DNA from 3 places in the Photobacterium gaetbulicola genome. Region 2 is predicted to be linked to each of the others. Evidence: riboswitches for the same ligand, from Rfam matches in the RefSeq annotation. Region 2 holds a riboswitch; each other region holds the start of a gene.
The links. Region 2 has a riboswitch for cyclic di-GMP ahead of C9J03_RS09495 (glycosyl hydrolase family 18 protein). Riboswitches for the same ligand answer to the same signal wherever they lie in the genome.
Positions count from the first base shown of each region.

Region 1: another riboswitch for cyclic di-GMP. It lies ahead of C9J03_RS06290 (TfoX/Sxy family DNA transformation protein); the one in region 2 lies ahead of C9J03_RS09495 (glycosyl hydrolase family 18 protein).
Region 3: another riboswitch for cyclic di-GMP. It lies ahead of C9J03_RS01825 (lytic polysaccharide monooxygenase); the one in region 2 lies ahead of C9J03_RS09495 (glycosyl hydrolase family 18 protein).

Region 1 covers NZ_PYME01000005.1:183,929-187,187, reverse strand. Annotated here, with positions in the region: gene lpdA (dihydrolipoyl dehydrogenase) at 1-19, opposite strand, end outside; gene C9J03_RS06300 (carboxymuconolactone decarboxylase family protein) at 32-619, opposite strand; gene C9J03_RS06295 (DUF3624 family protein) at 759-1,151, opposite strand; gene C9J03_RS06290 (TfoX/Sxy family DNA transformation protein) at 1,374-1,964, opposite strand; cyclic di-GMP riboswitch class I at 2,089-2,195, opposite strand; gene C9J03_RS06285 (substrate-binding domain-containing protein) at 2,400-3,259, opposite strand, start outside.
Region 2 covers NZ_PYME01000008.1:196,905-200,163, forward strand. Annotated here, with positions in the region: gene C9J03_RS09495 (glycosyl hydrolase family 18 protein) at 1-1,819, opposite strand, end outside; cyclic di-GMP riboswitch class I at 1,976-2,059, opposite strand; gene parM (plasmid segregation protein ParM domain-containing protein) at 2,788-3,259, shown strand, end outside.
Region 3 covers NZ_PYME01000002.1:57,402-60,660, reverse strand. Annotated here, with positions in the region: gene C9J03_RS01830 (bifunctional protein-serine/threonine kinase/phosphatase) at 1-1,170, shown strand, start outside; cyclic di-GMP riboswitch class I at 1,413-1,518, shown strand; gene C9J03_RS01825 (lytic polysaccharide monooxygenase) at 1,607-3,115, shown strand.

The DNA of each region.
Region 1 (3,259 bases), on a different contig from region 2:
GCAGTTTTTTTCTGTCCATAGCTTGCTCCTGTTATTTGTCCGTATGCGTAGGGGCCTCAGAGGGCTGTATATCACTCGGTTGAATGGGTAGTGAGCAGAAATCTTGCTTTGGTACGTCGAGCGCGGTGTTAAATTTCGCCGATAAGTTTTGGAATGCCACCAAGGCCGTTAAGTCAACAATAGCATCATCATCGAACCATTGTTTTAGGGTTGCCAGCATCTCATCCGTAACACGTTGCCCGGTAATCGTCATGGCTTCTACATAATTCAGTACCGCACGTTCTTGCTGATCAAAAAGATCACTGTGCTGCCAGTGAGCCAATGCTTTGATTTTCTCGACAGAGTCGCAGCGCTCGGCAAGCTTCATGCCGTTGGCATCAACACAAAACTCACAATCATTCAATTGCGATACCCGTACACAAATCAGTGAGCGAAGGGTCGGACTCAACGGGGAAGAGCGGCGATCTAGGTAGCCGAAGAAGCCGGCAACCAGCCAGAATAGGGTAGGCCGCCGCCCCCAAAGCTTAGCTGGGTTAAGGACTTTGCCGTAATGGCGTTTTTGCAGCCATAACAGCGGCTTGATAAATAACGAATAGTTTTCTTTGGCGGAGATGCGCACGGTAGCCTCTTGTCTCTTAGTTATGCCACTAGAGCTTATAGAATCAGTGGCAGTAATTATTACTGAAATTATCAGGTAGTTATGAGACAAAGACCTAATGAAGTGGCAAATTATTTCACGCAATCACCAAAAAAGAGGTTTAGTTGACCGATATTTGTACAACCTGGGGCTTAGGTTGGTTGATGACCTTGTCTGAAGCAAGTTCCGTGAGCACTATATAGCCGCTTGCCATCAAAGGGATAAAGGCAAGTAGCATAGTTTTACCTATGTGATAATTCCGGTACCAATACTTGCGAGCTCTGATCTTGAGTAGCAACCCCCAAAATAATAGCAGGGCATTTAAGCTGGCTATAGGTATCAATAGTGGCTGAAGCGATTGATAGCTAGTGATGCTATTTTGTACAAGGATGAACGCTAGCAAAGGAGGAAGTAGGCTGAACAAAACAAGCAGGCGCATAATTCGCGGCCACTTGCCAAACTTATCCTTGAACATTTGATCACTTTGTCCTGGAAAAGGTTTGGAACAGTTCATAGTTACCCTCCGTTGTTATTTCGAAACATATTTTACAAGTGTCAGTTTGCAATTAAAGGGTGTTGAGCAATTTATAAACAGTGTTGTGAGTTAATTCAATTTTTAGTGAAAATTGACAAAAAAATGGCGAAGGAATGCTTGATTGTTGACACTTGTCATTGACGTAAAAAATAAAAAAAAAGAGACCTTCACGATCTCTTTTTATATATGAAACTCGTCGTGCTAGCTTAATTTCGCTAGCAACTCAGAGCGACGATCTTTAGGAATTACAGACCAATGTTGGCCGCTTATCGCTCCCTCTAGCGCCCAAAGCAAGTCGATACTGACCGTGCCTTGGTGGCTGTCCTGCAATGCTTTAAAGGCATTGATTGAGCCTGCTTCCATTAAATCATCGACTGTACAAATACCAGCCTTTTTAAGCATTCTCTCATTTGCAAGGCGAAGGTTTGGTAGATCTTTTATTCGATCTGGTGATGATTTTTCTTTTGTTTCTTTATCAACTTTAGCTGCATCAAGAGAACGGGTTGCTTGCTCAATGATCTTTCCAGTGTTATTCCACCATTCATCTGGGATGGCGTAATGTTTTGTTACGACTGGAAAGCCGCGTTTTTTATAAATATAAGGCTTTAGCCCTGCCTTTTTATATTCTTGTTCGTTTTTTGCGTTGGCGCGAAGATGAAGTTTGTCATTTACAACGAGTGCAAACATTGTTTCACCCGCGAAAATCCCAAAACCACCAAACATTGAACGAGATTTAACGTTATCGAAACAACTAAAAAGGCGTAAAGATTCTTTTAAAATTGGTTTGTCCATGCTTCTTCTCGGTGAAAGTTTCTCGGGTCACCTAACAACAGAGCGAGGATTCAAGAATAGCAAATATCATTACATTACACTGTCAGGAAAAAGTAAGATTTTCCTGATGTTAGCTGCTATATCCATCGGCAACCCCGCTACCATAAGTTGACTGAGTTCATAAAAACTCCGACGACTCTTAGGCCGGAAGCTTTGCGTCCCTACCTTTCGGTAGGTTTGCCTTGTTCGTGACATTTTAAGAATATCTCATATGATATTTTTGAACTTGATCGCAACTTTCGAAATGTGATGTTGATTCCAGAAATTAACAGCTAATTTTGTTTATGAATGAATATTTTTGTCCCAAAAGCCAATATTTAACACAGTGCAATTGGATAAAAAAACGGAGGCCAATGCCTCCGTTCTAATTCCAAAAAAGTAAACGATACCGGATACTTAGTTAAGTTTCTTCACCGATTTGCGGATCACCAGTTCAGGTATCATTTCAAACACTTGGGGTGCGTGCTCTTTGTCTTTTACGCGTTGCATCAGAATTTCAACAGCACTCTTGCCCAGACGACGTTTCGGTTGGTGGATAGTCGTCAGTGGCGGCGAGAAATACGGGGCCAAATCGATATTGTCGTAGCCGACGATAGAGATGTCTTCCGGTACGTTAATTCCCGCCTGCTGGAAGGTACTGATCATTGCCATAGCCATGATATCGTTGAAGCAGAAGATAGCCGTAGGGCGTTCTTCCATGGCAATGAACTGTTTGGCTGCAGCCACGGCAGATTCACATTCGAAGTCGCCTTCGAGGATCCACTCTTCCTTAACTTCAAGGCCGGCTTCAGCCATAGCTTTTCGGTAGCCTTTCAGGCGTTCGCGGCAAGCTGTCTTTTCGCTGTGGCCCGTTAAGCAACCAATCGTTTTGTGGCCATGCTCAATAAAGAACTTGGTCGCCACATACCCGCCAAGCTCGGCGTTATCCTGAATTTTATCTGTATGCGGACTTTCTGGGCCCCAGTCCATGATCACCATAGGGGTCTCTTTCTGACGCTCGAGCAACTCCAGTAGCTGTTCATCCAGATCCGAGCACATCACCAGCAAGCCATCAACACGCTTTTCGGCCAACATGCGCAGGTAATCACGCTGTTTCGATAGGTTGCCTTCGGTATTGCACAAAATCAGAGTGTAACCGGCGCCATAGCAGAACTCTTCAACCCCGTGAACGACTTCGGCAAAGAAAGGGTTGGTCGATTTGGTTACCAGCATACCGATGGTTCTTGTTGTGTTGCATTTCAGGCTTCGCGCAACCG
Region 2 (3,259 bases):
CTGTTTGCTTCCAAGAATAACTGATTGCTTGTTGCTCTGGGTCGTAGGAATTTGAGCCATCAATAATGACATCGATAGGCCCTGTCACCGTTTGGTCGACACCGGCATTAGCATGAGGTGGCTTGTTTACCGGTGGTGGTGTCACTCCGCCATGCCCCAAACCATCGTGCATGGCATTGAGGACATCGCCATTATCGGCATCGATTTCCCACGAGAACAGACCGGCTAACCCTCTTTGCTGAACATAGTTCCCTTTGGCTTGTACTGCCCTGGCATTATCGTAAGAGATAAGTTCCTTGGTGGTAGGGTTCCATTTGTAGGAGGCTTCGGCTTGTTCGTCATAGCGATCTTCCCAGCCAGCCCCCGAATGGTTGTTGGCAATATCACGGTAATCGAGCACGCCGGCTTCCCATGTGCCATCGATAGCACCTGTAGCTTGTCCGGTCATTGGGTTATCGCCAGTATAGTTGTGAACGCCTTTCCAGCCTCGACCATATTTCGGCACGCCAATGACGAGTTTTTTAGGATCAAGCCCTTGAGCCAACAGGTCGTTTACCCCTCGGTCTGCTGTGTGGGTGATTGCTGGGTTGTGGCTGGCATCATACAGTCCGGATTGATGGCCCAAGTTATTGAAATCCCATGCGCCGAACATGTCATAGTTCATCAGGAAAATATAATCCATGTACTGCTGGGCACGGCTGTAATCAACCACCTCGATCTTTTTGACATCGACGCCGATGGCAGAAGTCAGCTCATAAGTCCGGCCGGTTTCTGCCGATAGGTCATCCAGCATTTCACGCAGTTCTTTCATCAGTGTGACGTACAATTCGCCATCTTTTTCTTTGTCGCCCAGGGTAGGGTGGGCTCCGTTACCGCCGGGGTATTCCCAGTCAATATCGACACCGTCGAAGAATTTCCAAGTCTGCAGGAACTCTTTCACCGAGTTGACGAAGGTGCGGCGTTTCGCTTCATCATGCATGAAGTAAAAAGGGTCAGAAAGCGTCCAGCCGCCAATTGATGGCAAGATTTTTAAATCCGGATAGGCTTGCTTCAATGCCATCATTTGACCGAAGTTACCCCGGTAAGGATCAGCCCAATCGTTAACCCCCTGCTGGCCTTTTTGCAGTGCAGCCCATGGGTCATGGATGGCGACTTTGAAGTCGTCGCGTCCGGCACAGGCTTTTTGCAGTGCTTCGAAGCTGCCAGGGATCTGTTTCAAGCTATCGTTGATGCCGTTGCCGCCACAGATTGGGGTGAAACCGTAAATAATGTGCGTCAGGTTCTGAGCGGGTACTTTATCGATAGGGAAGGCGCGGTCATACACACTCCACTCGACAAAGTAGGTACCAACCACCTTGCCGGACTTATTGGTGTAAGGCTTGTTGTTCTCTTGTAGCACGGGGACTAGTGGAGCGAGGTGGCTGCCATCCGTGTCGGCGATTGTAAGCTTGACGCTGCCACTTTCGCTACAGCCATCAGCGTTACATAGCTCGACAGTCATGTCGTAGACACCGCCTTTGCTGACATCAAAGGTGGCGCTTTTGACGCTGCCACTGCCGGTCCAAACCGTATTGCCATCGAGTTTGACCTTGGCCGTGTCGGCAGGGTCGCCACTCCAGGACTGCCAAGACACTGTCACGGTAACAGTATCGTGGATGCCGACGACGATATCTTCGTAGCTGCTGGCATCACGGTTTAGCTCGACGAGGGCGTAAGTGTGCTCACCCCAGTCGATGGTAGGGGCACCGGGCGCGGCTGCGTAGCTTATTGAAGACGAGAGTAAACCGCCAATAAATATGGCTAGATTAGACTTTTTCACAGAATAAACTCCATTTACCTAAAACGAATAATGGTTCAGGGAGCGAGACAAATTGATTTTCTATTTATAAATTAAGAAAAATAGAATTAACCCATTACAATCACGCTTCATTTGTTTTAATAAATACGAGCACAACGTAAATGGAGAAACTCCACTTGAGGTAGCCCCGCTATCATTGAGAAACTCGTTAGACCGGAAGCTTTGCGTCCTAAACTTTCATTTAGTTTGCCGTTGTCACAAGTACCATTAAATTAGTAGCAAAGGTGCTTATTTTGGTCAAAGAAAAATCTTTTGCTAATGCCTTAATGGAGCGGAAAATTGTCACTATGTGATATTGCTTCATGAAGTTGATTGAAGTGGGGTTTTAATTAACTCTTTGAATTGAAATGAGTAAGTGATCTTTATCTAGCAAATTGGTGCGACCAGTTTCTGACTGGTAATGCGTGCGGCTGGTATATGTTCAGCGCTTTTTTTGTCTACTATTTTTATTATTTGTCAGGTTTATGGGCGGTGCTTTTCTATTTGTCAGTTGAATTTCTATTGATTGTGAGTGGTAGGGCGAGTTAATGAGAAATATTTAGTGTTTCTGGATACTTATTTCATTAGCCTTTCATTACTCCCACGCCGATAATGTGTGAATGGTTGGCTAATTTAACTTTAAGAGTATGTATATATTGGTTTTTTTTTTGCTGTTATTGATGAGCCAAACTAGAGTGCTGGATAGAAAGAAAGTTAAAGTGGTAAATTAAGTTTACTGCTTGAGTGTATCCGCCGATCCAAGTCGGTGGCATTTATTGGCTTGCAATGCGGGCGGATCGACCAAATCTGAAGGATATTAAACAAAAAGGTCGGATTTTTTTTGTTTTGCTGAACTGCTTCAAAACCATTGCGTTAGGTTTGCCATTGGCCAGTGGTTTATTTACTTTCGCGCAGACAAATCACTCTCACCGAGATAAAGTAGGAAAACAATGACGCCACGTAAATTTGCGGTTGATGACGGTTCAACCAACGTTAAAGTAAGTTGGATTGAACAAGGTGAACTACACACCGTTATCTCTCCTAACTCGTTCCGTAAAAACTGGAAAAGTGCCGCACTGAGAAAAGACAAGAAGATCTTTAATTATACGATTGGCTCAACCAAATATACCTACGACATGACTTCAGACAAAGCCCTGGAAACAACGCATGTTGATTACCAGTATGATGATCTGAATCTACTTTCCGTTCACCATGCGCTGCTGCAGACAGGTATTGAACCGGGTCCGGTTAAGTTGGTGGTGACACTACCTATTACCGAATATTACAACGCCGAAGATTGCCAAAAAAACGAAGCGAAAATTGCCCGCAAGCGCGATAATTTGATGCGTCAAATTGAACTCAACAAAGGTGAGTTGTTCGATATCATTGATGTCGAAGTGATGCCCGAGAGTTTACCTGCTG
Region 3 (3,259 bases), on a different contig from region 2:
ACAGACGGCATCCACGAGTGGTTGGGCGATGCCGACATGCAGCAAATTTTGTCTTCGAGTGTTTTGCCAGCCGAACAGCAAGCGCGTGTGCTGGTGGAGGCCGCATTGGCGTCGGGCAGCCAGGATAATGTCTCGGGTGTGCTGCTTGAGGCCCAGTCGCTACCTAGCCTGACCATGGATGAATATATCGAGGAGCTGACAGGACGGGTGATCCCGCCGGTGTTGGAAGAAGGAAACCGGATTGACCAGTACCGTATTCTGCGGGTATTGCACAGCGGCCCGCGAAGTCATGTTTATTTGGCGGTCAGTGAATTTGACACTAAACGCTATGTACTGAAGATGCCTTCGCTAAATTTTGCAGAGGACTATCAGTATCTGCAGGGTTTCGTGCGTGAAGGCTGGTTGGGGGAGCAGATAGCTAACCACAGGGTTATGAAGATCCATCCATTTTCCCGCCATTCGCCTTTTCTATACCATGTCTGTGATTGGATTGAAGGAAAAACATTACGCCAGTGGATGGACGATAATCCCAGGCCTGAATTAGGTAAAGTGCGGTTAATGGCAGAGGAGATCATTAAGTCACTTCGAGTTTTGCAGCGTCACCGCCTTATTCATCGTGATATCAAACCAGAAAACCTTATCGTTAATCAACTTGACGAAATTGTTATTATTGATTTTGGTTCGGTTTATTCTGAGCATTTTGATGAAATATATACCCCAATAGAGGAAACGGTCCCTGTTGGTGATATTAAATATTTGTCACCAGAGTGTTTGTCTGGGGGTAAATTGTCAGTCAGGTCCGACATGTATTCTGTATCTATCATAATTTACGAGATGTTGACTGGACATTTCCCCTATTCTTTTCCTAAGGCTATTACGTCGTCAGCGGCTATAAGCCGGTGGCCAGAATATATCCCCTTGGGGAGTTACCGTCGTGATCTACCATTCTGGATGGATCTGGTGATCCGAAAAGGGTGCTTTCCGCAAGCCAACCTGCGATATGCGGCCTTTTCTGAGCTCGCCAGTGATTTGTTCCACCCTTCGGCTGAAATAATGAAGCAGGCAAGCGGACGTTCTTTGAAAAGCAAGAACCCGGTTAGGTTCTGGAAAGTCGTATCGCTCTGTTTGTTTTTTATTGTTATTGTCCAACTTACCATCTCCTTGGACTAATATTATTTATTTTGTTTTAGGTTGGTGATTATTTATATGGTGAATGCTTTAAGATAAATAAAATATCACATATCACCAAGTTAATTTATTAATATTAATTGTTGAGAATTAAATGAGATCACCATTCCATTATTAATTACTGATTTTTTGTCGCTAATTAAAAACACACTATAACTATAGCCGGGCTCTTTAATCGACTGGTTCAAGGCGAACCAACAATTGAAGTGACCTATTTTTGTATCGTCAGCTAAAGGCTAATTATCCGAAAGGATAGGGCGCAAAACTTCCGGCCTACGGAGTCGCCATCACTTCAAGGTGATTGGGTTCTAGGGTAGCGGGGTTACCTGATTGGAATAAGCAAGATCAAGAATAAGATCAAAGCAGTGGCTTCTTCCCGTTAGCTGGCTTCCCACAATAATCATAATGGAAGCTAAACATGAAAAAAGTGATTAACTTTTCGTTGGGCGCAATGTCAGTCATGGCAGCCCTATCTCCGTTGCATGTCGGTGCCCACGGCTGGGCCGATTTTCCGGCGGCCCGCCAAGTGATTTGTGAATCAGATGGCGGCCACTGGGGCCCCTCTGATGGCTCGCAGATCCCGAACGAGGCGTGCCGCGCCTCATTCTTGGAATCCGGGACCTATCCATTGGTGCAGAAGAATGAGTTTGCCGCTTTGGTACCGAATTACAACAATATGGATGCCGTCAAAGCCGCTGTGCCCGATGGGACTATCTGTTCTGGTGGCGACCCGCGCAAGAGCGGCATGAGCGTGGCCTCTGAGCACTGGCAGCGTACCGAGATGAAAGCTGGTGAAACCTTCACCTTGCGCTACCGTGCAACCGCTCCGCATAACCCGAGCTTTTGGCAGTTCTACCTGACCAAACCGGGGTACAATGCTGCCCATAGTCGTTTGGGTTGGGATGATCTGGAGCTGATTGATACTGCCGGCAATGTGGCAGTGACGAAGGAGAGCAGCGGCCAGTACTACCTCGTTGATGTGACCCTGCCGAGCGGTCGCAGTGGTGAGGCCACGCTGGTAACCCGCTGGCAGCGTAATGATCCCGCTGGCGAAGGCTTTTACAATTGTAGCGATATTCGTTTTGACGGCGAAGTGCTGCCGCCGGAGTGGACTTCTAAGGGCCAGTATGTCAAGCCTGGGGTAGAGGCACAAGATGGCGACAGCGTCTGGTTCCGGATCTTCAATCAGCAAGGTTCAGAAATTGTTTTCGAGAAGCTGCCAATCACTGCCGCTAATGAGAACATCAATACCTGGTCCTATGATCTTGCCCTGTTGATTAACGAGAAATACCCGGCTGTGGCTCAGGTCGGTGTGGAAGAAGCCTCTGGCGATATTATATACCAGCCAGCTGATCTGTATGCCAACCAGGTTTTTGTTACCAACCCTGACTATAACTACGCTCTCGATGTACGTGATGGGGATGTGATAGAGCCTGCGCCGGTCATCGTCCAAGGGCTGGAAAGTCAATACACGTTGGGGACTGACGGTAAGGCTTACATTGAAGCCACGGTGAGCTCTGAGGGGCACTATAAGATTAACATGACGCTGCTTGATAGCGCAGGGCAGCAACTGGCATCGGATAATGATGTTATCAATAACAGCAGTGTTGGTATGTCACTGTCTACCAATCAGACGGGGTCGTTCAGCGTGGTAGTGACGGCGACAGATCCGGCGAGTAACGAGCAACAGGTGGTCGAAACCAAGTCTATTACGGTCAAGGAGAGCGCCGGTGGCGGGGATTATGATTATGCCTACCCTGAAGGTATCGGTAGCTATGTACCGGGCGAGACCGTGGTACTCGGCCGCGATGGCAATACCTACCAGTGCCGTCCATTCCCTGAAGGGGGATGGTGTAACATTGACTCGCCGTATCACTATGAGCCGGGGTATGGCTCAGCTTGGCAAGATGCCTGGATCAAGCAATAGCTAATCAAGTGGTGAGATCGGAAAAACGCTGGCACAAGCCAGCGTTTTTTTATGAGCGCTAGCTCACAAACGCTTCTACTGCTTAGTGATAAATCGAAAAGTAGTGTTTCTCCTTGTGGACAATGTTGGTGTGTAACCTGTTGA